4 regions of the Candidatus Marimicrobium litorale genome follow, and region 3 is predicted to be linked to each of the others. Evidence: predicted binding sites of a transcription regulator. Region 3 holds the regulator's gene; each other region holds the start of a gene.
What was found. The regulator LexA, encoded in region 3, represses DNA repair genes until DNA is damaged. The targets are predictions, from matches to a motif close to ACTGTNTNTANANACAGT.

Region 1: ruvC (crossover junction endodeoxyribonuclease RuvC) is a predicted target of LexA. The motif match lies at 2,008-2,025, and genes of this name have one in related genera.
Region 2: EYC82_RS15280 (putative DNA modification/repair radical SAM protein) is a predicted target of LexA. The motif match lies at 3,840-3,857, and genes of this name have one in related genera.
Region 4: EYC82_RS15815 (DUF3127 domain-containing protein) is a predicted target of LexA. The motif match lies at 3,492-3,509, and genes of this name have one in related genera.

Annotation. Positions count from the first base shown of each region.
Region 1 is NZ_SHNO01000001.1:3,112,387-3,119,615, forward strand. It holds gene aspS (aspartate--tRNA ligase) at 1-1,144, shown strand, start outside; gene EYC82_RS14130 (YebC/PmpR family DNA-binding transcriptional regulator) at 1,178-1,921, shown strand; gene ruvC (crossover junction endodeoxyribonuclease RuvC) at 2,052-2,570, shown strand; gene ruvA (Holliday junction branch migration protein RuvA) at 2,585-3,190, shown strand; gene ruvB (Holliday junction branch migration DNA helicase RuvB) at 3,201-4,256, shown strand; gene ybgC (tol-pal system-associated acyl-CoA thioesterase) at 4,249-4,668, shown strand; gene tolQ (protein TolQ) at 4,695-5,405, shown strand; gene tolR (protein TolR) at 5,441-5,830, shown strand; gene tolA (cell envelope integrity protein TolA) at 5,827-6,558, shown strand; gene tolB (Tol-Pal system beta propeller repeat protein TolB) at 6,558-7,229, shown strand, end outside.
Region 2 is NZ_SHNO01000001.1:3,395,998-3,403,226, reverse strand. It holds gene EYC82_RS15300 (DMT family transporter) at 1-641, shown strand, start outside; gene EYC82_RS15295 (MOSC domain-containing protein) at 646-1,173, shown strand; gene EYC82_RS15290 (pectin acetylesterase-family hydrolase) at 1,421-2,608, opposite strand; gene EYC82_RS15285 (PepSY-associated TM helix domain-containing protein) at 3,063-3,602, shown strand; gene EYC82_RS15280 (putative DNA modification/repair radical SAM protein) at 3,878-5,149, shown strand; gene EYC82_RS15275 (TIGR03915 family putative DNA repair protein) at 5,159-6,106, shown strand; gene EYC82_RS15270 (DUF1214 domain-containing protein) at 6,400-7,005, shown strand; gene EYC82_RS15265 (DUF1254 domain-containing protein) at 7,002-7,229, shown strand, end outside.
Region 3 is NZ_SHNO01000001.1:665,096-672,324, reverse strand. It holds gene mfd (transcription-repair coupling factor) at 1-887, shown strand, start outside; gene EYC82_RS03085 (CsiV family protein) at 880-1,809, shown strand; gene EYC82_RS03080 (S-methyl-5'-thioinosine phosphorylase) at 1,837-2,580, opposite strand; gene EYC82_RS03075 (DUF6763 family protein) at 3,008-3,325, shown strand; gene lexA (transcriptional repressor LexA) at 3,485-4,084, shown strand; gene EYC82_RS03065 (hypothetical protein) at 4,137-4,382, opposite strand; gene topA (type I DNA topoisomerase) at 4,490-7,156, opposite strand.
Region 4 is NZ_SHNO01000001.1:3,536,237-3,543,465, reverse strand. It holds gene EYC82_RS15825 (thrombospondin type 3 repeat-containing protein) at 1-1,314, shown strand, start outside; gene EYC82_RS15820 (epoxide hydrolase family protein) at 1,683-2,849, opposite strand; partial or broken gene EYC82_RS18175 (IS6 family transposase) at 3,032-3,235, opposite strand; gene EYC82_RS15815 (DUF3127 domain-containing protein) at 3,633-3,977, shown strand; gene EYC82_RS15810 (alpha/beta fold hydrolase) at 4,331-5,344, shown strand; gene EYC82_RS15805 (O-fucosyltransferase family protein) at 5,474-6,406, opposite strand; gene EYC82_RS15800 (glycosyltransferase family 2 protein) at 6,559-7,229, shown strand, end outside.

The DNA.
Region 1 (7,229 bases), 2.4 Mb from region 3:
AGCCAAGTGCTTTCGGGACGAGGACTTGCGCGCTGATCGCCAGCCCGAGTTCACCCAGATCGACATCGAGACCGCCTTTCTGGACGAACAGGCAATCATGGATATTACCGAGCGGATGATCCGTGAACTTTTCAGGGATGTGCTTGATGTTGATTTGCCCGCATTTCCCCATATGCGCTACAGCGAGGCTATGGAGCGTTATGGATCGGACAAGCCCGATCTGCGTATTCCGCTTGAACTAGTGAGTGTCGATGATTTGATGCAACAGGTAGAGTTCAAGGTTTTTCGGGGGCCTGCTGACGATCCTGCGGGAAGGGTTGCGGCATTGAAAGTAACGGGCGGAGCATCGATCAGTCGCAAGGAAATTGATGGTTACACTGACTATGTCGCCGTGTTCGGCGCGCGTGGCTTGGCCTGGATCAAGGTTAACGACATCGCGGCTGGTATCGAGGGGTTGCAGTCCCCGATCCTCAAATTTATGCCCGACGAGATTGTCGCACAAATGATGGAGCGTCTCGGCGCTGCGGATGGTGATATTATATTCTTTGGCGCTGATCGCGCCGCAGTGGTCAATGAGGCATTGGGTGCGCTGCGACTCAGAGTGGCGGAAGACCTTGGGCTCGTTGGCGAAGGCTGGGCGCCCTTATGGGTAGTAGACTTCCCGATGTTCGAGGAAGATCCAGCCGGTGGATGGACGCCTCTGCACCATCCCTTCACCGCGCCTTCGGGCTCTATTGAGGAGTTGCAGGCAAAACCCGGGGAGTGCCTCTCCAGGGCCTACGATATGGTACTTAACGGCACCGAGTTGGGCGGCGGCAGTATTCGTATCCACCAGCGCGAGATGCAGGAGGCGGTTTTCCGCATCCTCGATATCGATCAGGAGGAAGCGCAGGAAAAATTCGGTTTCCTGCTCAACGCACTCCAATATGGTGCGCCGCCGCATGGCGGGCTGGCCTTTGGCCTCGACAGGTTGGTGATGCTGATGGCTGGCGCCTCGTCGATCAGGGATGTAATCGCTTTTCCAAAGACGCAGAGCGCTGCGTGTGTCATGACCAATGCACCGGGAGCAGTATCGACGCAACAGCTACGTGATCTGAACATCCGCCTGCGTCAAAATTCTGGCGAGGATGGCAAAAAGGCTTGATGGTATTCACTAGAACAACGAGGGCAGTTTCCGATGGCAGGTCATAGTAAGTGGGCCAACATCAAACACCGCAAGGCGGCTCAGGACGCTAAGCGCGGCAAAGCATTCACCAAGTTAATTCGCGAACTGGTTGTCGCGGCCAAGCAGGGCGGCGCGATTGCGGAAGATAACCCGCGCTTGCGCGCCGCGGTAGACAAGGCACTCGGCGCCAATATGACTCGCGATACCATCGACCGGGCCATTGCCCGTGGTGCGGGGACCAACGATGCGGACGACATGGAGGAAATCACCTACGAGGGTTATGCGCCCGGTGGTATTGCCGTGTTGGTGGAGGCCATGACGGATAACCGTAATCGCACTGTCGCGGAAGTACGCCATGCCTTCAGCAAGCGCGCGGGCAATCTGGGTACCGATGGTTCGGTAGCTTATTTGTTTGCCCGCAAGGGGCAGATCAGTTACGCCCCCGGTGTGGATGAAGATGCTCTGATGGAAGCGGCTTTAGAGGCGGGGGCTGAAGATCTCGTTGCGCATGATGATGGTTCGGTTGACGTGACAACCCCTTGGGAGGACTTTGCCGCCATCAAGGAAACGCTCGTTGAGGCGGGCTTTGTGGCGGAGGACGGCGAGGTGACGATGGTCGCGTCGACTACAGTGCCCGTGGATTCCGATGGTGCAGAAAAACTCTTGGGGCTGGTCGATGCCCTGGAAGAACTCGATGACGTGCAAAACGTTTACACCAATGTTGAGATACCCGACGAGCTGCTGGCCGCCCTGTAGTGCAACGCCCTTAGCAATACTCAGATTCTCCTGCGTCTGACAGGCCTGGCGTCCCTGCAAAATTGGCTTCCTTGGAAAGGCGTCGCGCTGTATATTTGTACAACATAGCAGGCAGGCAACGGACGATGGCATGTCACTGATCCTGGGTATTGATCCCGGTTCACGCAAGACCGGCTTCGGCATCATTAACTTCCATTCGGGGCGCAGCGAATACATCACCAGCGGTGTGATTCGGCTGCCTCAGGGCGAGCTGCCCGAGCGGCTGCGGGTGATTTTTGACAGCGTTACGGAACTGGTCGAGTTGCACAGCCCCGAGGAAGTCGCCGTAGAACAGGTATTCATGGCTAAAAGTGCCGGATCAGCACTCAAGCTGGGTCACGCAAGAGGCGTGGCCATTGCCGCGTGTGTCGTAAAGGACATGCCTGTATCGGAGTATTCGGCACGCCAGATTAAACAGTCCGTGGTCGGCACCGGTGCGGCGGACAAAGCCCAGGTTCAGCATATGGTGAAAGTCTTGCTTAGACTGCCTGCAGCGCCCCAGGAAGACGCCGCCGACGCCTTGGCGGCCGCCCTGTGTCACGCCCATACACAACATGGCGTTTTGAACTTGGCAGGTGGGCGCTCAGTGCGTCGCCGCCGCATGCGCTGACGAGGTCGCGGTCGATGATAGGAAGCATCAGGGGAGTTCTCGTACACAAACAGGCGCCGCTCATTCTGGTGGATGTCGCGGGCGTGGGCTATGAACTGCAGGTACCCATGACCACGCTTTTCCAACTGCCGGAGCTTGGTTCCGAGGTCTCGCTGGTCACACACTTCGTGGTGCGCGAGGATGCCCAGGCGCTCTATGGGTTCGTTGAGGAGGGTGACCGCAGCCTGTTCCGACAGTTAATCAAGGTCAACGGTGTAGGGCCCAAGCTGGCCCTGACTATCCTCTCGGGTATGGATGCAAAGCGCTTTGCCTATTGCGTAGAGCGCGATGACCTTTCCTCCCTCACCGCCCTGCCCGGCGTTGGCAAGAAAACCGCGCAACGCCTGTTGGTGGAAATGCGCGATAAGCTCAAGGACTGGTTTGCCGGAGGGGGTGCCCTGAGTGACGCCGATGCCGCGGTCGTGCCGGTCAACGTTGCCGGGGACGCGGAGAGCGCCCTGATTGCGCTCGGCTATAAACCGCAGGAGGCCGGCCGCATGGTGGAGGCTGTCAACGATGACGATATTGCTGACAGCGAAGAATTGATCCGCCGCGCCCTGAAGGCGGCGGTGAAAGCGTGAGACCCATGCCATGATTGAAACGGATCGACTGATCGCGCCAGAAGCCAGCGACACCCGGGAGGATGTGGTAGATCGGGCCATACGGCCGCGCACGTTGAAAGAATATGTGGGCCAGCCCGCAGTGAAAGAACAGATGGAAATTTTTCTGCAGGCGGCGAAAGGGCGTGGAGAGCCGCTGGATCATACCCTGATATTTGGCCCGCCGGGGCTGGGTAAAACAACGCTGGCCAGTATCGTGGCTCAGGAAATGGGCGTTTCACTGAAAACCACCTCCGGCCCGGTACTGGAGAAAGCCGGAGATATTGCCGCGCTCATGACTAATCTGGAGCCCGGTGATGTTCTCTTTATTGATGAAATTCATCGACTGAGCCCCTTCGTGGAAGAAATCCTCTACCCCGCCATGGAGGATTACCAACTGGATATCATGATTGGTGAGGGGCCGGCAGCTCGCTCCATAAAGCTGGATTTGCCGCCGTTTACACTGGTCGGCGCAACGACTCGGGCGGGATTGTTAACCTCACCCTTGCGCGACCGCTTCGGCATCGTGCAGCGGCTGGAATTCTACGAGGTGGCGGATCTGGGCCTTATTGTGCAGCGTTCTGCGGATATCCTGGAGATCCGCATTGACCCGGAGGGCGCGGCGGAGATTGCCCGCCGTGCAAGGGGAACTCCGCGTATTGCAAACCGTCTGCTGCGGCGGGTCCGGGATTACGCCGAGGTCAAGGGCGATGGCGCGATTACTGCAGAGATTGCCGATCGCGCACTGGATATGCTGAGTGTGGATCAGCTTGGCTTCGATCACCTGGATCGTCGACTATTGCTGGCCCTACTCGAGAAGTTTGATGGTGGCCCTGTGGGCGTTGACAGTCTTGCCGCGGCAATATCTGAAGAGCGCGGCACGATTGAGGATGTGTTGGAGCCCTACCTGATCCAACAGGGCTTTGTTCTGCGGACGCCACGGGGGCGAATGGCGACCCGCAGCGCTTACCTGCACTTTGGTTTGCCGGCACCCGGCGCCGCGGGAGAGGGCGATAGTCCGTCACTGGGCCTCAAAAAAGGTGACTAAAACGGCGACCTCCCCGGAATTTTTGCATCGCCTGCGTGTCTATATTGAGGATACAGATGCCGGAGGAATTGTATATTACGTCAACTACCTGAAGTTCATGGAGCGCGCGCGGACGGAATTCATGCGTGGTCATGGGTACGGCAAGACGCACATATTTAATCAAGATTTGATGTTCGTGGTGCAGAGTGTGGCAGTAAATTATTGCCTGGCGGCGCAGTTAGATGATGAGTTGGAGGCATCGGCCCGCATCGTAAGTTTGCGCGGAGCCCGTATCGTATTTCACCAGAGCGTGCGCCGTAGCGAAGAAGTGCTGGCAGAGGGTGAGATAACCATCGCCTGTGTTGATCGTGGCCAGAGAAAACCGCGGCGTCTGCCTGCTGAGATGTTGGCGCGCTTGCGCGCGGTTGATTAACAGAATAACTGATTCGGAGAGGGGCCTTGGAAGAACAACTTAGTCTGCTGGATCTGGTGTGGAACGCCAGCTTCACCGTGCAGATGGTGATGGCTATTTTATTGCTGGCCTCCATCATATCCTGGTACATGATCGTCAACCGTTTCCTGTATTTTCGCGACGCTCATGACGAGATGTATCGTTTTGAGGAGCGTTTCTGGTCGGGTATCGATCTGTCACAGCTTTACCGTGAGGGCAATGAGCGGGCATCGGACGGCCAGGCGATACTGGGCATGGAAAGCATCTTTCGCGCCGGGTTCAAGGAGTTTTCCCGACTGGCTCAGCAGCCGGAAATGGATTCTGAGGCCGTTATCGAAGGTTCCCGCCGAGCGATGCGTGTCGCGGTGATGCGCGAAGAGGAGCGCCTCGAGCGACATCTGGCATTCATGGCGTCGGTGGGCTCCACTAGCCCTTATATCGGATTGTTCGGAACAGTCTGGGGCATTATGCATTCATTTCGTGGGTTGGCCAATTCTACCCAGGCCACCCTGGCGACCGTCGCACCGGGCATTTCGGAGGCCCTCATCGCCACGGCTATGGGCCTGTTTGCAGCCATACCCGCGGTGCTGGCGTACAACCGCTTCGCTGCCCGGGTGGAAGTATTCAGCAATCGCTACGATACGTTTACCGATGAATTCTCGGGCATTCTGTCGCGTCAGGCTTATGCTCTGCGCAATCGCGAACGACAGGAGTCCTGAGGCCAGTGGCGGGCCAGCGCAAGAAACGCAAACCCATGTCGGAAATTAATGTCGTTCCCTACATTGACGTAATGTTGGTATTGCTGATTATTTTTATGGTGACCGCGCCCATGCTGATGCAAGGGGTAAAGGTAGATTTGCCCGAGGCCAGTGCTGAGCCCGTAGAGAACCAGGACAGCGAACCTGTGATTGTCTCGGTAGATGCTGCGGGAAAGCTTTATCTCAATCTGGGCCAGGAGAAGCAGGTGCTGTCCCTGCCCACGATCAAGGATCGGGTCTCCGCGGTTATGCGACGCAGCCCGGAAAAGCCCGTATTGGTTTGGGGAGATCGTACGGTACCCTACGGTGACGTTGTAGCGATTATGGTGGCACTGCAGGAAGCCGGTGCGCCCTCCGTTGGCCTGGTGACAGAAGACCCGCAGTGAGCTCATCCGTATACGCCAGGCCTGTTATGCCCCGCATCATAGTGCGTCCCGCGCTGGCGACCCTGCTGATCCATGGTTTACTGCTGCTGTCCCTTACGTTGAACTGGGGCGCGCAGGATCGCGAGGTAGTGAAGGCCAAGCCAGCGCCGACAGTCATCAACGCTCGCCTCGTGGATGCTAGTGAATTCAAGCCAAAGCCAAAGCCAAAGCCAAAGCCAAAGCCGGTAATAAAAAAGCCACAACCGAAACCGACACCCAAACCGGTTGTGAAAAAGCCAGTTGAAACAGCCAAGCCCAAGCCAAAACCGGTAACCATAGCAGTCCCCGAGCCCCAGCCAGCACCGCGTATTACCCGCGAAGAACTGGCACGCATCGCCCGAGAGGAGTTGGCCGCGACCGCTGCCGCCGAGCAGGCGAGTGCGACGGGGGAAATGTCTGCCACTTTTGTTGCCCTTATCCAGCAAACGGTGATCAACTACTGGAGCCGTCCCCCCAGTGCACGCAATGGCATGGAGGCGGAGCTTGCGATCCAATTGATTCCCACCGGGGAGGTGGTCAGCGTTACAATCGTGCGCAGCAGTGGCAACAGCGCGTTTGACCGGTCGGCGGTAAATGCGGTGGAAAAAGCCGGCGCGTTCCCCGAATTGCAGACGCTACCAAGCGCAGAATTTGAGAGAACATTCAGGCGCTTTCGCCTGTTATTCAAACCAGAGGACTTACGATACTAATGAAACGGCTGCATATCTTCCTGTTTACGGTTGCCATCAGCCTGATGGCAATCACTGTCCGTGCCGAGCTAACTATAGAGATTACCCAGGGCTCGGATGACCCGGCGTCGATTGCTGTAGTGCCTTTTGCTTGGCAGGGGAGTGGTGCGCCCCCTGCAGACATTGCCGGGATTGTGGACGGCGATCTGGCGCGCAGTGGTCAATTTGCACCGGTTGCACGCGTTGATATGCTGGGCCGACCCACAGCGGAAGCGGATGTTTTTTATCGGGACTGGCGCGCGATCAATGCGGAGTATCTTTTGATCGGACGCGCCTCCGGCGCCAACCCGGTGCGAGTGGATTATGAGTTATATGATGTCCTGCGCCAGGCCCGCATATTGACCGGTAGTCAATCCGGCCCGGCCAGTGAGGTGCGGATGGTGGCCCACCGTGTTGCCGATGCGGTCTATGAGAAGCTGACGGGGGTGCCGGGGGCTTTTGCCACGAAGCTTTTATATATAACGGTGGACCGTCAGGACAGTGGCGGACTCTCGCGTCTCACCCTGTCCGATTCTGACGGGGCGAGCCCTGTGGTACTGCTGAAGTCCGGGGAGCCCCTGCTGACGCCAACATGGTCGCCGGATGCTCGCGATATTGCCTACGTCTCGTTCGAGAGTGGCCGGCCGGCCATC
Region 2 (7,229 bases), 2.7 Mb from region 3:
TGATAACCTGGGCGGAGACCGAGATCAGTAGTTCACAGGCGGGCCTGCTCATGGCGCTGATGCCAATCAGTACCATGGTTCTGTCGCACTTTTTCGTGCACGGGGATACATTGACGCCGCGCCGGCTGTTTGGCGTTTTTCTCGGTTTTGGCGGAGTGGTCGTACTTGTTGGCGGCGAAGCCCTGGAAGGAATGGGCGGCAGCGCGCTGCTGGCACAGCTGGCGGTATTGCTGGCCACGCTGGCGTATGCCAGCAATGCAGTGCACGCCAAACGCCTACCGCCGATCGATACGATCGTAGTCTCCACCGGCTCATTGGGCGTGGGTGCGCTGATGCTGCTGCCGTTTACTCTCTACCTGGAACCACCCGCCGCAATAATGCCCTCTCTGGATGCACTCGGCGCTACCTTGACTCTTGGAATCGTTTCAACCGGACTGGCTACATGGATGTACTTTCGCGTGGTCACCGATTGTGGGCCGTCATTCCTATCCATCATTAACTATATTATACCCGCCATTGCCTTCGCTGCCGGCGTGCTGTTTCTTAATGAGAGTGCTCAGCCCAGTCAGTTCGCCGGATTACTGCTGATTCTGGCAGGCATAGCACTGACCCAAAACCGTCCGCCGGCGAGGCCAGCATAGACTCATGAAAAAACGCACCAACCCACTGGATCGTTTCGCCCGCGACCTGTCTCCCGGCGTTCTCGAATGGATAGGCCTTCGAACTGAGCGACGCGGTCAACTCGCCGAAGTGAATCAGGTTGTCGCCATTGAAGGCGCGGGGCTAGAGGGGGACCACCGCACAGCTAAAGCCAACGGGTCCGCGCGTCAGGTCACCGTCATTTCTCGCGAATTCATTGAGCAGATCATTCACTTCACCGGCATTGCGGAGCTGCACCCCGGTTTGTTACGTCGCAATCTGGTCGTATCCGGCATCAACCTCAACGCCCTGCGCCACCAGCGCTTCGAAATCGGCGACGCCTTGTTCGAGGCAGGGGCGTTGTGCCACCCCTGCTCCCGCATGGAAACCGCACTGGGCAAGGGTGGCGTGGCTGCCATGATCGGACACGGCGGCCTGTGCTGTAAAATCCTGCGAGGCGGTACCATTGCACTGGGAGATACCGTTAGCGTGAGGCATCAGGGTGATAATCTGGATTTATTCGATACGGAATGATGCGGGTTACGGAGACGGCGTCTCGTTTTTGAACGCCAAAGACCGAGAGAGCACCGCCCTTCTAGAGATAAGGTGTTCCTGCCTAACCTGTTTCGACCAGCCGTGGGTTTGTCAGCCACCGCCACCAGCACTTCCCCGTGACAGAACAGCGCCGTCCCCTATGTGCAACACTTTCCCCCACTGGCATCGAGCCATAACACGCGTGCACCCGCCTTATGCTGAACAGCACGTGGGCGCATCAGTGGCGCTAGTCGCTGACCGAAACCCAGTCGGGTGAATCGTCCAGTTGAGCGCGGATGAAATCGAACACGGATACACCGCCATTAATGCCAACGCCAGACGTGGCCTCGGGGTCTCGCTGAACGTAAGTGTGTGTGCTGCCGTCAACTACCCAGCTGCGGACCCTGTCGGGATGACGCACTTCCATATCTGCCAGCTCAGGAATCAAAGCGGCCTCATGAGCCGGCCCGCCGATTTGCAGAAAACCCAAAGCAATAACTGAATCCTGCTTGGAAGAAAGGTAAGAACGCCTTGTCAGAGTATCGACGTCTAGCTGCCAGCTTTGGTAGTCACTGAGATGGCCGTCTTCACCCAAGCATGGCAAGCCAGAGCAATCCTCCGGGATAAAAGCGCTTTGGTTCCAATCACTCATCAACAACATCAGGTAGCTCTGATCGTCTGGAATACCGATCCCGACGCCGGAATCATTGACCAGTTCGATGGGGACGTCTGGGTACAGGTGCCGCACCAAGGGGAGCGCGAATGTCGTGCCATAGGCTCCAGCGCTAGCCCCTGTCAGCAGGATGCGGCTGGGGGACGGAAACGCATTGACGGCCACATCCAACGAAGCGGAGAGGTTATGCAGACCCCTTTGACGAGTCTCGGGCGTGCCATCGCCATCATAGTCGTTGTCCGCGTCACTGGCATGCAGGCCGCCATCGCAATAGGGCAAATAGACCTGATTCCAGCTTTTAACCGGGTTATCCTCGCGAGCGGGGTCAAGAATTCCGACCTGCGGAATACCCGACTCGGCTGACTCCGTCGCCGAGCAGAGAGTTGACCAGCACGCGCCTCCCCCTTGCAAAAAAATCACCAACTCGTCTGACCCTTGGTTAAACGTGCCCATGCGATACTCAGAGCCATCCAGGCACAGGGGCCCATCGCCGGCACCAAAGGTATGGGCGACCACCCCGCTCTCCAATGTCTCGGAGGTCATGGGCGTGTACAGCCCGAGGTAGCGCGCGATGCCACTGTCGATCAGCTCAGCGAAGGGCTCCCCACCGCCGTCGACACCGCCTGAGCCGCTATCTCCGCTGTTCGAGTTATTACTGCTGTCAGAGCAAGCCCCCACTAACGCTGCGAGGCACAGGGTCGATGCGAGGCGCACCCACGCAACGTGAGAGGCCTTGCGCACCATTTTGGTAGTTTTTTTCATAGTGCAGAGGCCCTTTTCGAAAATATACGGTTAAAAGAAGCGATGGATGACGCACAATCACTGGGAGAATAGGACCCTTACGCTCTGAATAGTTCCGTGGATCACCCCAAAAAGGGGTAAATATTCACTTAAAGCCTCCAGTGCTGCAGTGCTTCGGGCATAACCATGCGTTCAGCGCTTTGCTGCCCCCGTCGCAATCCAGCCTTGGAGTGCCCAGAGGCGGGCCCATCACCGCCCCCATTGGCTGTTATCCAACGAGCGCAAATATTATCACTATCGAAGCAATGCTGCCTATGAATCGCGCGCGAGCACTAGCTATACTCCACCTCGATGCGTGCGCACAGCGACACCACGAGTGTTAATCGCACAGAGGCCTTTGCGGCCCGTACACGGTAGCCACGTCACGCTTTGTACTGGTTACTTTTTATCCAACCCCTTTCGGCGGAACTCATCCATGAATCGCAAACTACTCATTACTGTTCACATGTATCTTGCCGCGTTCTTTGCACCCGCAGTGTTGCTTGTCGCGATCTCAGGCGGTCTTTATTTACTGGGCATCAAAGGCGAGGTGACGCAAGCCGTCATTTTTCAGAGTGATGAAATCACGATCGATAGCGACTCAGCCGCGCTTGGGGCGGAGGTAGCGAACCTGCTATCCATCGCCGGAGTAACATCATACGATTTCGACTATGTAAAGGTGAAAGGGACCAGCCTTTACACTCGCCCAACCTCTTCCGACCACTACGTCATTAAAATCAAGCCAGGCCACCTTGACGTTATACACGCACAACCCGATCTTCAGAGCCGATTGATCGAGTTACATAAGGGCCATGGTCCCGCGGCGTTCAAAACGTTTCAGCAAGTTTTTGCCCTTGGGCTGGTGATTATTATCCTGTCCGGACTGTGGCTCGGACTATCCGCCGCACGTCTTCGGAGGTCTACCCTGATGACACTCAGTGCGGGGGCTGTAGTTTTCGGGCTGCTGTTACTTTAAGCCAAGCCGGTCACTGCGCGGGCCCGCATCTCTCAACCTTAGAGGGGCCAATCGAGTCAAAAAAGCGATCGTCACCGCGCCGACTCACAGCAGCACACTCGCCGAATCAGCTAGGCACGCCGGGGGTGCATCGAACAATGCGTTGTGATTGATCGCCATACCTGCACTGACCCTGCCCGCTGTTCTGCGCTGACTTGCCAGCGCCGAAATCCCTTGAATCGAGTCTCTCTTTTAATTACTGTATGTACATACAGTAATCGGTACAGGCTCACACATTGGACGTTCTCCAAAAATTAGAGATTCTGGCGGATGCCGCAAAGTATGATGCGTCGTGCGCCAGCAGCGGAACAGAGTCTCGTAATTCCCTCAAAAATCAAGGTATCGGGTCAACAAGCCCCGGCATGGGTATCTGCCACAGTTACACCCCTGATGGAAGATGCATTTCTCTACTAAAAATTTTACTCACCAACTTCTGTCTGTATGAATGCGCGTACTGCGTTAATCGCACATCCAGCAACGTCCCGAGGGCGCGTTTCTCTATTGATGAGGTGGTTAACCTGACCATGGAGTTCTACAAACGAAACTACATCGAAGGCTTGTTCCTCAGCTCAGGCATCATAAAAAGCGCCGACTACACAATGGAGCAGGTGGTGGCAGTTGCGCGAAAGCTCAGGCTCGAGCATCGCTTTGGTGGATACATACATCTTAAAACCATACCTGAAGCCTCACCCGAATTGCTCGCCGAAGCCGGCCTCTATGCTGATCGACTGAGTATAAACGTGGAACTGCCCTCCGAGACCTCTCTAAAACGCCTCGCGCCCGAGAAAAACGCACAGTCTATCGTGCGATCAATGGCTAATCTGAGCAGCGGAATTGAAGAATACAAAGAATCCAAAAAACTGGCCCGCAAGAAGGCAAACAAGAAACTCATTGCGCCTAAATTTTCCCCCAGTGGCCAGAGCACGCAAATGATCGTAGGTGCGGATACATCCAATGATGCGATTATTCTGCGCAAGGCAAGCCAGCTGTACCAATCGTTTAAGATGAAACGGGTTTATTATTCGGCGTTTAGCCCGATACCCGATGCATCATCAGAACTGCCGTTAAAGTCTCCGCCATTAGTCAGGGAGCACCGCCTGTATCAAGCCGACTGGCTGCTTCGCTTCTACGGTTATGGTATTGATGAGCTGACTGACGTGACCAATGACAGCCCCTCACCTGGAATGCTATCTCTTGATGTCGACCCCAAGCTGGCCTGGGCCATTCGCCATCGAGATGCGTTTCCGGTCGATCTCAACCGCGCCGATTTCGAGACAATATTGCGCGTTCCCGGCATAGGCGTCATCAACGCTCGTCGGCTGGTCGCGCAACGCAAGGTAGCGGCACTTCGCTATCAAGATCTGAGTAAACTTCGCTTGCCCATCGAAAAACTGAAATATTTTGTTACAACAATAGACCATCACCCTAAACCCACCCAATTAGACGCGGCCAATTTTTCGAGCTTGTTTATTGCGCAAAAAAGTCAGCAAATGAACCTTTTTGAATGAGCAAGGCCTATGTATTCCTTTTCTGTCACTGACTTCGATGGCTGGCGAACAATCGCCCGGACATTGTTACAGGCCAACGTAGCGCCTTCAAACGTGAGCTGGCAGCCTCCGGAACAACAGGGCCTCTTTTCGCCAAGCTCTCTGGAGGCCATCATTGATCCTGCAAAACCAGTGAGCAGCAGTGGCACCCACACGATACCGCGAGAGTTCCTGCAGCGCGCTAAACAGGCAGCCTGCTTTTCAGACATAAAAGACTCCGCAAGAAAATGGTCAATCCTGTATTCCTTGCTGTGGCGCATCGTGAACGATGGGAAAGAAACGCTACTTTTGACCTCTGACCCGGAAGTGCGTTACCTGGACAGCATGTGTAAAGCGGTCAGTCGTGACAAGCACAAAATGAAAGCGTTCGTGCGCTTTCAGCAGGTAGTGAACCACGACGTTGAGGTTGTCAGTCCAGAATCCGCAGAGGGTAATGCTGAATATTACGTGGCATGGTTCGAACCCTCGCACGCCATAATCGAATCGGTTGCGCCGTTTTTCGTTAAGCGTTTCACCGGGATGAGCTGGTCAATTCTGACCCCCGGTGGTTGCGCCCATTGGGATACGGCACAACTCACCCTATCGGAAGGAGTAGTGAAGCCTGACATCGATACTGATGCGTTTGACATTTTTTGGAAGGCTTACTATCGCAATATCTTCAACCCTGCACGCTTGAAAGAACAGGCGATGAGAAGCGAAATGCCCAAAAAATATTGGCAATACCTGCCGGAGGCGACCTGTATTAAAAACTTGACCAGAGGCGCAGCCGCAATTACTGCGCAAATGATTGATGCGCCAGCGACCAATAGCAATCGCGCCCGTGACAAATCCCAAGCGGTCGCTCAGTTTCAAGACACGCTGCGGCTAAACAATCGCATCGACCAGACTACGGGCACCTCCACTGACAAACCGCGATAAACAACGGTATGTTGTTTATCGGCTCGCACAAGCCAGCTCCGCTTGGGTATTGAGTTACCCTGCCTCCCCCCGATTATTGATACGTGAACCCACAGCCATGAGCTGACACTGCACCAATATACCCCGGCTGCCCGCTGCCCGCTGCTACCAAACCAGACTCATCGCAAGCTTTTCGACACACATTAGCGCTTGTTGTCTGCTCATTCAGGACGAATCTGATTAGTCTTGCGTTTTTCTGGATGTCATACTGCCCCCATGCAATTTTTCATGACGTCGCCAAAAAAGGAGTCGCTGTGCTGAAAAATCTGTCCAAGCTGACTGCTGCCGCAATCATCACCCTGGTGCTGTCGGCCGTCTTGCTGGCGCGCACCATCGGTGCAGGCTTGAATGGCATGAACCTGCAGAACGGGGATTGGGTGACCAGCACCGCTACAGGCACGAAAGACGCCAACATCCTGTTAAAAGCAGGGGTAGCGCTGGGTGGTTTGCTGGCATCGGCTCAAGAAGACTCGATGTATTACCGTCTCAGTGCAATAAACGGTGAACCGTTGCGCCTGAATTGTCGCTACCGCATCGAAGGCAGGGACTATGACGCAAACTGGTGGAGCGTCACCGCCTACGGCTGGGACAATTACCTGATGCCCAATTCACAGAGACGCTATTCTTTCAACAATGAAAATCTGATACGCAAGGTCGATGGCAGCTGGGTAATTACGGTTGCGGCAACCGAACAGCCGGGCAACTGGTTGCCAATTGGGCCCGCCGGAGCACCCGCATGGCGTAAGTCTACCAGTCACGACTTCGACTTATTGTTGCGCCTGTATACGCCAGGGGAGGCGTATCTGAACACACCAAGGTCCGCGCCACTGCCCAGGGTGACCCGGGAGGACTGCCAATGAAACTGTTGCAATGGTTGCTCGGTATTGTCGTCTGCGCGTGGGCAGGCCAATACGTGCTGGCGCTGCTATTGCCTTACCTGGCGATGGAAGCACTCTACTTCCTTGGTGATAAGCGACAGGGACACAACCAGCTGGTGGTAGCAGCGGTGCCCGACGAGAACTCCCGCCACGTGGTGCGTCCCAGCCCTGACCTGCTCTATGCCAGCTGCATCTATAATCTAAAA
Region 3 (7,229 bases):
ACCACCGGCAGCAGCACGTGCTCCTGTGTACGACGATTATCGAAACCGGCATCGATATTCCCAACGCCAATACGATCATTATCGAGCGTGCGGACAAGTTCGGCCTTGCACAATTGCACCAGTTGCGCGGCCGCGTTGGGCGGTCCCATCACCAGGCCTATGCCTACCTTCTCACCCCTCCCCGCTCGGGCATAACACGGGATGCACAAAAGCGACTGGAGGCAATCGAGGCTGCAGGCGATCTCGGTGCAGGCTATCTACTGGCAACCCACGACCTTGAAATTCGTGGCGCGGGAGAGTTACTTGGAGACGAGCAGAGCGGGCAGATTCACAGCGTCGGCTTTTCCATGTATATGGATATGTTGGAGCGAGCGGTAGATTCACTGAGGCGAGGAGACATACCGGATGCAGACGCACCACTCGATCAGGGTACCGAGGTAAAACTGCATGCCCCTGCGCTGATCCCCGAAGATTACCTGCCGGATGTAAACAGTCGCCTCATATTGTATAAGCGCATTGCCGCCGCTGCGGATGATAGTACGCTCCGTAGTCTGCAGGTAGAAATGATAGATCGTTTTGGCTTGCTACCCGGGCAGGTCAAAAATTTGTTTCTGGTGTCGCACCTGCGCATCCGAGCCCAGGCACTCGGCATACGTACTATCGAAGCCGGATTGGAGGGTGGTAGTATCGATTTCAAAGAAACAACACCGGTTCATCCATTGAGCCTGGTCAAGCTGGTCCAGTCAGATCCTCGGGCATTCAAACTCGCAGGAGAAACGCGACTGAGATTTGAAAAGGAACTCTCCGATATCACAGCACGACACGACTACATGGAACAACTAATGGATATCTTCTGTGCCGATCTGAATGAGAAAAACAATGGTTAAAACATTTGCTGCTCTACTTTCCCTCCTGCTCGGCGGCCTCTTGTTGCTGCCTGCGCTGGCTGCCCATGCCGAAAATGACAAATGGTATCGTGTCGAGATCCTGGTTTTCGACAATCCGGCCGGCGCCAACGCGGAGGAATGGGAAGCACTGCCGACACTCGCCTACCCTGACAAAACAACCTACCTGATAGAGCCCGATCACCCCCTCGCCCGGCCATCTGGCAAACCATCGGCAGCCGAACAACCCCACAGTCGGATCGCACCGTCTGCAACGGTGCCAACATCCTTGTCTGCGATGCCATTTTCAACGCTGCCCTCAAGCCAACGAGAGTTTAACAGCGAGGCAGCGCGATTGGCCCGCGAGGAGCGCCACGACGTCCTCTTCCATCAAGCCTGGTTAATGCCTATAGGGCCGCAATCAAGGGCGATACCTATCGTACTGGACACGTCGGGAGATGACGCATACTGGACCCGGCTGCAGGGCACCGTGACGTTGTATGTGTCGCGCTACCTGTACCTGAAAACCGATCTCTGGCTGAACACATCGGGCGACTACCTTGACAGCGACTGGCGCATGCCCGCGCCGCCACTGGGCCCTGTCACCTCCAGCGCGGATCTCACTAGGGCACCTGACCCTCTTGCCGGAGGAATAGCCTTTAGCAATTCGCTCGACAGTCCCACCACGACAACGAATGCAACCACGTCGTTAGCTGCCCCAGCGCAACCACTTGATGACTGGAAGGACAATGATAGATCACAGGCCGTGTACCCGGACGTCCTGCAAGAACCGGTTTACCCTTTCCGTCATGCGGTCACCCTGCGGCAGATCCGCCGTATGCGAAGCACGGAAATCAATTACATCGACCACCCAATGGTCGGGTTGGTCATCAAGGTCACGCCGTTGCCCGGCACGTCGCGGTAACGCAGCAAACTCACACCCCGCCTCAGGTTATGCTCGCCCCCGCAGGAAGCTTTGCAACAGTGATGCAACGACTTGCGCCTCGCGCTGTAAAATCTCGCGCATCGATGTGAGCGTAAGGGGCATATCACCGAGGCCCGCTGCCGCGTTAACCACCATACATACCGCTGCGTATGGAATATTCAACTCTCTTGCCAGTGCTGCCTCGGGCATCCCGGTCATGCCCACCACATCGCAACCATCACGCGCCATGCGCTGCACCTCCGCAGCCGACTCCAGCCGAGGACCCTGTGTTACGCCATGCACGCCACGAGGTTCGAGTCCAATACCCGCCGCAGCGGCAGCACCGAGCAGGTCATCACGCAATGCAGAGTCGTAGGGTTCAGTAAAGTCGATGTGTAACAGATGGCCGTCCTGCCCCTCGTCAAAGGTATGCTCTCTGCCCCAGGTGTAGTCGATCACCTGGTCAGGCAGCAACAGTCGGCCTGTTTTCATCGATGCAGAAATACCCCCAACTGCATTAATCGCCACAATGGCGTCGATATCAAACGATTGCAGCGCCCACAGGTTTGCCCGGTAATTGATGCTGTGCGGCGGAATCGCCGCGGGACTGCCATGCCGCTGTAGAAAATAGATTTTTGTCCCGTCCAGCAGGCCCTCCTGTATCGGTCGCGAAGGCGCTCCGTAGGGGGTATTCACCGGGTGCTCTGCTATCCGCTCAAAACCGTCAAGCTCTGCCACCCCGGTACCACCGATGATCGCGATCGACGGCATGTTAACTGGGCCCCCACACCGGTCGCCCGATCATGAGTGTGGCTGGAGAGCCGATTAGCAAGAGCGCTTGCTGTGCATTCGGACAAACCAGATGAAGTGGCTGCGCGACACCGTCAGCGAATAACTCAGATGGACTATTACAGTGTGTCAGACGTGTTATTTTTGGCAAAATGTTTCCTGTTGTTTAGACAATTTATTCATGTGCGAATCATGGGACCGCCCCCTTCGGATATATACATTCGAAATAGGATTTAAGTCAACTCTGCAAATTCAGTGCAAGCAGCTGATCTTGTTTGAAAAGAAATGATAGACAAGGAAAAAGCCTTGTTACGGGGCTGGGCATGACGGATCTGCCGCGCGGTGGACAGAACGCCGCAGCGTGATATGTTGAATGAACACGCATTGATACACCCCGAGGGGTATCCGAATGAAAATGCTGAGCCCTGTCCCCGGCACCTGGTACAAGGATTTACAAACAAACGAGTTGTTTGAAGTCATCGATTGGGACCCAGATCAGTTAACCATCGAGACTCAGTATCTCGACGGTGAAGTATCCGAATACGATCTGGATGCCTGGCGGGAAATGCGACTGGAGCAGGCAGAGGCACCTGAGGACTGGCGAGCCGCTTTCGAGTTGGATGATCACGACACACGCGACCCCGATGCACCGCTGCAACCCGAGGAGTGGTGTAGCCCGATCAACTCCATCGAGACCGACGTTATGTATGGCGTTGAAGACATCTGAACGAGCAGCCAGCGCCTTGAGGCGGAGAATTCGCTGTGTGCACCCTACCGACCCATGGAGATCCTCTGCGGACACAGGCTGACGCTGCGCCATCGGGCTTGCATCCCACCGCAAACTGTATATACTTACAATACTGTATAAATAAACAGAGCAGCGGCCATGGAAAAACTCACCCAGCGGCAACAGCAGGTTCTCGATCTCATTCGACAATACATTGACGATACCGGTTACCCGCCAACGCGAGCGAATATTGCAGAGCATCTTGGCTTCAAATCTGCCAATGCTGCCGAAGAACACCTCAAAGCACTGGCCCGCAAAGGGGCTATCGAGATGATTGCTGGGACGTCGCGAGGCATTCGTCTGCCCGCCTCATCGGGGCTTCCCATAATAGGCCGTGTTGCAGCGGGCAATCCTATCCTGGCCGAGGCGCATATCGAAGACTACTGTGCGTTGCCCGCCAGCTTCTTCAAACCCTCGGCAGACTATTTCCTGACGGTTCACGGTGACAGCATGATCGATGTCGGGATTTTCGACGGCGACCTGCTCGCTGTCCACAGCACCCCTGTCGCTGCCAATGGCGACATCGTCGTCGCTCGCATCGATGACGAAGTGACTGTAAAACGCCTTAAGAAGACGAACAAGCGGCATATCCTTCTCCTACTGCCGGAAAACGAGGATTACAGCCCGATCAAAGTAGATTTGAAGGCACAGGATTTCGCTATTGAAGGTTTGAGCGTGGGTGTTTTACGGCGGAATTAAATAGCGACCAAGCTGAAGCTACGCGGTGTCAGCGCTGTTCTGATGCAGCAAACTAGTGAAGTACTGGCGGCGCCTCTGCAGTCACTTCGACTCCATCAACCATTTCGGAGGCTTCAGCGGCAGCCTGCACGCCCGCCTGGATCATCGCTTTAGCGACCTCCAGCGTATTGTCCATCATATAGGCTTGGCTCTCCTGCGAGAAACAAATCCTCACCAGTGGATTATCTTCATCATCGCTGCGCTGCAGGACAAATTCACCGTCTCCGCAATCAACTATTTCCAATAGGGACGTAGCCACAAATGGCCTCCTGTGGTTGCTGTGTTTCCTATTCTAGCAGCATGTGCCGCGGCCAACCAACACTGTCCCGTATCCACTGGCCAGGACTTGAACCATGTCTCAATACTTCAGGTTTTTTTCTTCTTTCTGGCACTGCCGCTGCTCTTTTTACTGACTTCCTCTTCCCACTTCCCAGCGCGATACCAAGCCTTCCACCCTGTTGCCTTATCGCCTTTTTCCGTCATGACATACTGCTCCTTGGTCTTGCGACTGAAGCGTACCTGCGCCGGATTGCCGTCATCGTCCTCAACCGGCGCACTGAAAAGAAACGCGTACTTGGGGTCGATTTCGCTCTGGTGCGGCAACAGCTCTTTGACCAGCGGCGCCCGGGTCTCTCGATTTCTTGGAAACTGGCTCGCAGCAAGAAACAGGCCCGAAGCCCCGTCACGCAAGATGTAGTGATCCTCCACTTTGCGACATTCTAGCTCCGGCATGGGAACCGGGTCCATCTTGGGCGGAGCCGCCTCCCCGTTGCGCAATAATTTTCGCGTATTTTTGCAGCTTTCCGACATACAACCGAAATATTTGCCGAAGCGACCGTTCTTCAGCTGCATCTCGGTGCCACATTTGTCACAGTCCAGCGTGGGGCCTTCGTAACCCTTGATCTTGAATTTACCGGGCTCTATCTCGAAGCCAGAACAATCTGGATTATTGCCACACACATGCAATTTGCGGGTCTCGTCTATCAGATAGCTGTCCATGGCCGTGTTACACAGAGGGCATCGGTGTTTGCTGCGTAACAGGCGCGATTCAGCTTCATCATCCGCGTCCTCTTGCACCGCCTCATCACCAGACGTGAGGTTGAGCGTTGTTTTACAGCGCTCCTTAGGCGGCAGAGCATACCCTGAGCATCCCAAAAATACGCCTGTGCCCGCGGTTCGAATCTGCATCGGTCGCTGGCAGCTAGCACACGCAATATCCGTCATGGTGGGCTCATTGGGCTGCATTCCGTCCGGCTCGCCCTGTTCAGCCTGTCCTAACAGATCACTGAACTCGGCGTAAAAGTCATCTAGCAATTTGTGCCACTCAAGCGAACCCTGTGCCACCTCGTCGAGGTGCTCTTCCATTGAAGCGGTAAAACCGTAATCCAGCAGCTCGGAAAAACTACCCTGAAGACGCTGCGTCACAATATCGCCGATTTTCTCTGCGTAGAAACGCTTATTCTCCAGTCGGACATAACCACGATCCTGAATGGTCGAAATAATGGATGCATAGGTCGAGGGCCGGCCAATACCGCGCTTCTCCAGCTCGCTCACCAGCTTGGCTTCGCCGTATCTAGGCGTGGGCTTGGTGAAGTGCTGGGTGGGATCAAGCGCCTGTACGGTAAGCACTTGCCCCTCCGACAGATCCGGCAGAACAACATCTTCTTTACGACCCGCAGGCGGCTGGACGCGAGTAAACCCGTCAAAGCGAATAATACGGCCTTTCACATTGAGGAGGTAATCTCCCGAGCCGGCAGTAATCGTTGTCGATGTGTATTGCGCATCAGGCATCTGGCACGCGACAAACTGGCGCCAGATCAGCTCATACAGTCGCTCTGCATCGCGCTCCATGCCTTTCAGCGACGTCTGAAGCACGTTGACACTAGAGGGACGGATCGCCTCATGGGCCTCCTGTGCGTCGTCTTTTGAGGCATAGAGTCGCGGCTCGGCCGGGAGATAATCCGCGGAGAAATTTTTACCGATATAAGCCCGGCATGCCGCGACCGCATCCGCACTCAAATTGGTGGAGTCTGTGCGCATGTAGGTGATATAGCCTGCCTCATACAGTCGTTGGGCAAGAATCATGGTCTTCTTAACACTAAAGCCGAGGCGCGTGCTGGCGCCCTGCTGCAGCGTAGAGGTGATATAGGGCGCAGTCGGTCGTGAGCGTGTCGGCTTGTCCTCGCGCTTGACCACAGACATCGGCAGCGCCTCAAGCTCCGCTACGGCCGCTTGCGTCTCTGCTCCATTGTCAGGTCGAAATTCTTCTCCCTTGTGCTTGCGCACCTGGAACCGGACGGTCTCATCTTGCCCGGTAGCGATGTCCGCATGGATTTCCCAGAATTCCTCAGGCACAAAAGCGCGTATTTCCCGCTCACGTTCCACGATGAGCCGAACAGCAACAGACTGCACACGTCCCGCTGACAGTCCCCGCGCCACCTTGGACCACAATAGTGGCGAGACCATAAAACCGACGACACGATCGAGAAAACGGCGCGCCTGCTGTGCGCGCACACGGTCCATGTCGATTTCAGACGGATGCTTAAAGGCCTCGGTTATTGCCTTTTCCGTGATCTCATTGAAAACAACCCGCTGATAACGTGAGGTGTCACCGCCGATGGACTCCCTCAGATGCCAGGCAATCGCTTCACCCTCACGGTCAAGGTCTGTTGCGAGGAAGATAGCGTCAGATTTCGCCGCAAGTTTGGTCAGTTCGTTAACGACTTTTTCCTTGCCGGGTAATACCTGGTAATTCGCTTTCCACCCCTTGTCGGGATCTATCCCCATGCGACGAATCAGCTGTTGCCGCGCATTTTTCTTCTTGAATGCGGCCTTTTGCTTGGGAGCCATCTTGCGTGTGCGGGCCGCCTGCTCGGCGCGCTTCTTCGGATCAACCTGCTTGGTGTTGCTGCCAGACGTAGGCAAATCGCGAATATGACCAACACTGGATTTGACCACGAAATCGGGCCCCAGATACTTGTTGATAGTCTTGGCCTTGGCCGGCGACTCGACAATAACGAGTGATTTACCCATAAGTTCCCTGAAGTAAGACCGCTGCCACAACAACCAGTCGTTGGCCAGTCGGAAAAAAAAAGCATATATAAGG
Region 4 (7,229 bases), 2.9 Mb from region 3:
AAACTCTCAGCTCTTTCACTCTTACTCGGTGTTGCACTTAACGCCTCACCACTTTATGCACAAGTGGACCGCACCGCCGACCAGATCACACTGGTGGAAACCAGAACAGTCAGTTTGAATAGCAATGCTTCCTGGGAGCTCAACTTCTATCGCAACGAGGCCTACACCTGCGGCCTGTCAGGCAACTACACGTTCTTCGTGATGGAGCCCGCCAATAACCCCGGTGCCGAAGCGCCACTGTGGGCTTATCTGCACGGCGGCGGCTACGGTTGGTTTGACGAAAATCAGGTTTACCAAGCGGTTAAGACCCAGACCCAGAATACCTTTAATAATGAGGAATCCTTTGATGACCTGATTGATAACCACCTTGTGTACAATACGATGCGCAACGGCGAGGTGATGGATTCCACGCTCACACGGCGGATACAGGAGGGATACCGAGTGCTGCTGGTATCCATGTGTGACCACGATAATTATTCCGGAAGGGGCACGCCCTACCCCAACAACCCGAACCCGAATGGCGGAGAGAGACAGGTAAACGGCTTGCAGGCTACCATGGCTGCCCTGGACTATACCGTCGCCAATTACCCGACAACACATGCCTTCGCGCATGGCACCAGTGCCGGTTCGCTTGGCGTGTTTTCCATGTCCCAAGGCTATGCAGAAGAAGGCGCCTACCTGACGGCGATTGTGGCCGACTCGTGGGCATTTACTCCCCCCAGGATATTCGACGTGTTTAATGCCTTGGTCGGCGTACCGGGTTATGTGTTTAATGAGGGGGCCGACCTTGAGAACGATGGCATGGCTAAAATCGGTTATGACTACTTGGGCCTGGGCATCTACCCTGAGGCGGTCATCGAGGGCGGCTTCGTCGAGGTACCGAGCATGTACATTATCGGCGAGAAGGATCCGGCTTGCGGGGGCTACCGCAATGGCATACTAGAGGCAATTCCGCAGGCCGCAGCCGCGGGGTTGAGTAATTGCGCCTGGCAGTATGATGACTTGCGTGATGCGATTGCTAACCAACCCGACAGTCCTCATATTTTTGATCTCTCTTCCACCGGCGATCACGTTGAAACCAATAGAGAAAACCCCGTTAACAACAGGGTAGACAACTTCATCACCGCTGTGCTGGCAACCAACCCGCCACAACATTTCGGTGATGCCGACGACGATGGTATTCCCGACTACGTGGACAACTGTCGCGGCATAGCCAACCCCGACCAGGCGCCGTCGGTGCAAGACCCCCAGTGTGGTGCGGCTTGTGTGGTAAATGCCTGTGGCGCGCCGAGCTGTTCCAACCCCAGCCTGTAGCGTAAGCGTTCTACTGCGTGACAATGCATCACAATCAACACGATCAGTAACAAAACACCCGGTAAACATAAACGCCGTGCCAGCCGCCGCAATGATCTAAACGCATTGCCGATCTGGCCCTGATGGCGCTATACGGTGAACCGGCCACGTTAACTTATTTTTGCTCGAAAAGTGATGACCTCGAACAAATAATTTAGTGGAGTGAGCCAAAATTCGGTGCCGATAACGAAGTTATGGTTGCCTGAACGTTGTTTTTGTAGCTCCAACCCATAGGCCCATGACGTCACGTTAGCTTGTTAGTATCGTTCATTTGCCGATTCTAGCCAATTCATCGGTTTAACTTGGCAGTACGATTTGCCTGATTATCGTCAGCGCACAACGTTGGCGGCGAAGGTGCGAATCTCGTCTACAAATTCCGCGGGGCGTTCCAGCGCCGCGAAATGCCCACCCTTTTCGAACGTGTTCCACTGCACGATATCGCTGTAAACGTTGTCGCACCACAGCCGCGGGAACAACATTAACTCCTTGGGAAAGCGCGCCACTCCGGTGGGTACAGCGACGGGGGCTTCAAGAAACTTCAGTCTGGGGTTCTGTGTTACCTCGTAGTACAGTCGCGTTGAAGAGCAAATGCTTTGCGTGAACCAATAAATGGAAATATTGGTGAGCAGATCATCCTTATCGAGAACCGACTCGATATCGCCATCGCAATCCATCCAGCTATGAAATTTTTCTGTAATCCAGGCGCAGAGCCCGGCCGGTGAATCATTGAGGCCTACGCCCAGAGTTTGTGGCTTGGTTCCCTGAATTTTCTGATAGCCGGTTTCCATCTGCTCAAAGTGTGCCATGGTTGCCAGATCAGCAATCTCCGAAGCAGATAAGCCCTCGTTGGGATCGGCGGTCGTGGGGAACCCAAAAGGCATATTGAGATGGATGCCGTAAAGGTGCTCCGCATCGATACAACCGATATTGGACGTGATAAGCGCACCCCAGTCGCCACCCTGTGCTATGTACTTTGAGTACCCCAAGCGCGCCATGAGTTGGGCAAATGCTTCGCCAATCGCCAGCGTATCTATCTGTTCTGTCGTTGTGGTGCCGGAAAAACCGTAACCCGGCAGTGACGGGCAGACAACATGGAACGCATTATCGGCGGTTCCACCATGCGCCTCGGGGTTCACGAGCGGGTCAATGACGTGCAGAAACTCTACAAAGGTCCCCGGCCAACCATGGCTAATTAGCAGCGGCGTCGCGTCTGCATGTTTTGACTCAACATGCACGAAATGAATATCGGTTCCCGCAATTTCCGTCCTAAACTGAGGAAAACGATTGAGTCGTGTCTCGTGTTTGCGCCAATCGTATTCGTTGCGCCAATAGTCACAAAGAGACCGGATGTATTCAGTCTTTGCACCGTAGCGCCAATCGGTTCCCGGTATTTGATCGGGCCAGCGCGTGAAAGCGAGTCGGCGCTTTAGGTCATCGATCTCAGCGTCGGAGATGTCGATGGTGAACTCTGTAATAGGCGCACTGTTTTTCTGCATTTATTGTCTTACCGATAATACGTGGGCAGTAGATAGTACAGGGGATGATACCTAACCTTCCAGTGTTGGGTTTGGGAAGGCGCTCGCTACCAGAGATACGGCCACAGTCCTATTTTTTGTAATAGGTAATTAAATACTGACCTGTTAAGTGTCTGTTTCGATGGGATTTCAACCTCGAGAGATCAGGCCTCCACCCCACTCCAATCGCAGAGCGCACTGATGCTGAGGTTCCGATAATGTCGCGCAATGACGGGGTGTCAGCTGAGATTGAATAGATTCTGAAATGCAGCATGGGCAGTCACGAATCTCTGAGCCTGCCTGATAGATTTGAACCTTCGCATCTCCCACACCCTCACTGTGGTCGCCTCGAGCGATCGTTCGGCCCTCGTCCGACACTTCGGGAGTGCGGTAGTTCGATCTGTGCAATCGCCTGGAATTCCACGACTTCGTGCACTCACCCTCCCCCAACATCACAGATCGCTTTCGGCACACATTCGAACTTGGCTCCTCTCCCCGACTCGGCTGAATAAATTCGCCACACTTTTTCAACGACCTGCCCTCACAGGCCTGTATACTCTCAACTTATATTCAGCGGTCGAAGACGGGCGGTCGCTGTCACTGGTGTTTTTCTGCACCCAACACATTGTTTATTTTTATAGGCTTTCTACGCAAGAGAGCATCCGACTATTGGCAGAGGTTCAACAATAGAAGTGGAGGGGTGCACGAAACGCCTCCCATCGTCCATTCTTGAACGGCGTGAATCATTTATCAAGGGAGAATCCCATGGCCTATGAGCTAACGGGTAAGATCAAGCTCATTCAGGAACCCAAGACCTTCGACAGCGGTTTCACCAAACGTGAGATGGTAGTCATCGTGGAAGACGGTAAGTACCCCCAAGAAATTAATCTGGAATTCGTCCAGGATAAGGCTGCCTTGTTGGACGCCCTCGAGCCAGAGCAGGAAATCACCGTGAGCTTTGACATCCGTGGCCGCGAATACAATGGCAGGTATTACAACAATCTCCAAGGCTGGAAAGTAGTCACCGGGGGCGATGAAACGGCACCTCCGGCAGAGGAGCCGTCTTTTCCGACACCCTCTGATTTTGAGGATGATGACATTCCGTTCTAGAGAGTCTCGTTTGTGGATCGGCGTAAGGCACCCTCAACCAGTGTGCCACGCGAGACATTGCCTCATTTCGCCGGAGGGGAGTCCGCGAGTTCACAGCGCAACCAGCAGGGACGCCATTGAACAATGGATGGTACAAGTTTCTGTATGCTTCTACTCAGGCCTGCATGTAAAAGATCTGTGGAAGAACCGATACGGGCGCGATTTTGAGCTGATTAAGGATGATTTAGCCACATCATTGCGGCAAATAGCCTATTGGCGCGAGTGGTTTTCTTTCCATTATCTCTTTTATCTTACCTATACTTGGCCCCACACCAGATATTTGTTCCAGCAAGAGATGATGAGAGCGGGGAGTTATGGCAACAATTCGTAAAGTCGGCCTGTCTATGCAGTACTACATGCGCCGCACATTACCGGTGCTGGTGGCGGTCGCAACATTCCTCACGGCATGCTCCGACACCAATGATGGCGACGAATCCGGTCTGGCTCCGGCGTTATGGGGAGAGATTCGCCAGATTGAGATCACGGTCGACGAGCTTGTGTTTGACGCAATAGCCGCGGGCCCTGCCACTGGCGAGCCCGTAATGCTACTGCATGGCTTTCCTTCGACATCCCACCAGTTTGAACACCAGGTGCGCGCCCTTGGAGCCGCGGGCTACTATGCCGTGGCACCGGACCAGCGAGGCTACTCGCCCCGTGCCAGGCCAGCCACGATCGAGCAGTACAGCGTGCAGTACCTGGTGGAAGACGTGATTGCAATGGCGGATCAACTGGGTTTTGAGCGTTTTCATCTCGTAGGTCACGACTGGGGGGCGAACGTAACCTGGGCGGTTGGGGGCAACCATCCCGAAAGGCTGATCAGTTTAAACCCCATATCCGTACCTCACCCGCTGGCCTTCGCCCAGGCGTTGCTGGACAACAACTCGGATCAGGCGCAACGCTCCAGCTATATTGAATTCTTCCAGACCCCGAATTCACAGGACTTGCTGCTGGCAAACGATGCGCAATTGCTGCGTGCAATTTACAGCGGGGTTGATGAGGAGGATATAGCGGTCTATCTGGCAGCTTTGGGCACGCCTGACGCGTTGTCGGCAGCTCTGAATTGGTATCGTGCCCTGACTTTTGGATCGTCGTTGGTTGTTAGCCAGATAGACTTGCCCACCATGTTTATCTGGAGTGACGAAGATGCGGCACTGGGCCCTGACGGTGCTATGTTAACGGCAAATTTTGTTGACGGCCCCTATGAGTTCGAAATCCTGGAAGGCGTGAATCACTGGGTTACAGATATCGCTCCGGAAGCGGTAAGTCGGTTGCTGCTGAAGCATATCAATACATACAGTGAGCGAAGTGATTACCCTGGTGGGGACTGACAAAATAACTCAAGGTCATAGGCTGGAGCCACGAAGCCCACTGAGCGTTAGTAGCCTACGTTATACCCTTTGAGTATTCGTGTTTTGCGCAAAAATGGCGGCACTTGGCAGTCCCGTCGGGTACGGGGATCATCGTAGAAAAAGCAGTTTCCTAAGTGCTTGTGCCGCCAATTGTCGAATCGAGCTCGCTATGCGTTTCTTGCGCAGTTGGTCCCGCGAGGCCAGAACATCCCTGAGTGTGTAGTCTCTTTCCAGATATGGAACATCCTCGACGTAGTGGTAGCGGTCTTCGTCGTCCACCCGCAGATCACGCAGGGTCGCTGCGGAATGGTCCGTGCGTTCGTTTTGACCCATGAGCGGACAGTAAATTTCGCTCGCCGAGGACAGAAAGCCAGCCCACCAGGCGAAGCCACTGTTCGACTGTATGATGCGATTGAAGCCAAGCATGAAACGAAAATCTTCCGCCGGCGTGCCCTGAACATAGATAGGAGAAAATGGCTCCAGCGCCTCCCGCACTTCCTCACTAATACCGCATCCGCAAACAAACAAACGCTCAAATTCCAATCGCTGCAGCAGATCTGAGTAAAAACTGAGGCTCATAGCCAGATCAAAAACCACCATATCGCCCCAGCGTATGTGGGCCAAAAGATCACCTGGCTGAATCTCGTAATGGCCGCTGAATACCGGCATATCGAACCAGCGGCGTATCCTCGCTTTGTACGGGCGCAGCAGCGTATAGTTTTGAAAATAGCCACGAATTTCCAGTCGTCGGGGCGATTTGTCAGCGAAAATAGCGGCTAAATCAAGGTGAAAGCCATCAAATGCAGTGTTGGATTCGTGGGCGGCATAGTCCACTGGCTCTGCATAGCGGTCACCGACGATACTGAGCGGTGCGTCTGTACAATGGGAAAGCAACTCATCCAGCTCCTGCGCATTAACGCCCCCTTTTCCCTTGGAATGACTGACTTCCAGCTGGAACCCCAGCTCTTCGGCGATAAGCCTGGCGATTACGTATTGGTAAAGGTTGTCGGCTATAAAGCCATTCATCTGCAAGTGCACCATGAACGTGCCCACTCCTGTATTCTCATTTTCTTCTTACAAGCACCCTAGCACACCCATTAAACTAGAAGCCCTCATGTCCAATTTGAGTGCACGCTTATACAGAATTTGATACCTTGATGTTTGGCCGCCGCCTCCGCAAAAACTGGACAGCTATGAAGCAGGCAGACGACATCAAGGTAACAATCTGTATCACTCCACGCGAGCGATTCAGCACTGCCCTCTCCTCGCTGCGCAATATCATAGCCAACACCGAATTTCCTTATCATCTCGTCTACATCGATGCCAATTCTCCCGCCCATATTGGGCAATCTATCGCCGCTACGTGTGCAGAGTACGGTTTCGACTACATAAGAATTGATGAATATCTGCCTCCAAATCGCGCTCGAAATCGCGCGCTTTCTATTGCCAATACGCCTTACGTTGTGTTTGCCGACAACGATTTATATGTAGATAAAGGGTGGCTTCCACCACTGATCGACTGTGCCGAAGCAACGGGCGCATGGGCAGTGGGACCCATTATTCTTGAAGGCATCGCGGCGCTTCGCGTCATTCATATGGCCGGAGGCGACTTTACAGAAATAGAACTGGAAGACGGGAGTGTCAAAGTGGCGCAACGTCACCGCTACATGATGTCACCACTGCGTAGCATTCGAAAGAAGCTAAAGCGTGAGCCAGTTGGCGCCTTCGAGTTTCACTGCGTTTTATTGCGCACAAGCGCCTTTGAGCAACGTGAATTTCTGAACAACAACCTCTTATCGCTTGGTGAGCATCTCGATTTAGCTCGCGACATCCGTTTAGCTGGTGGCGATGTTTACTTTGAGCC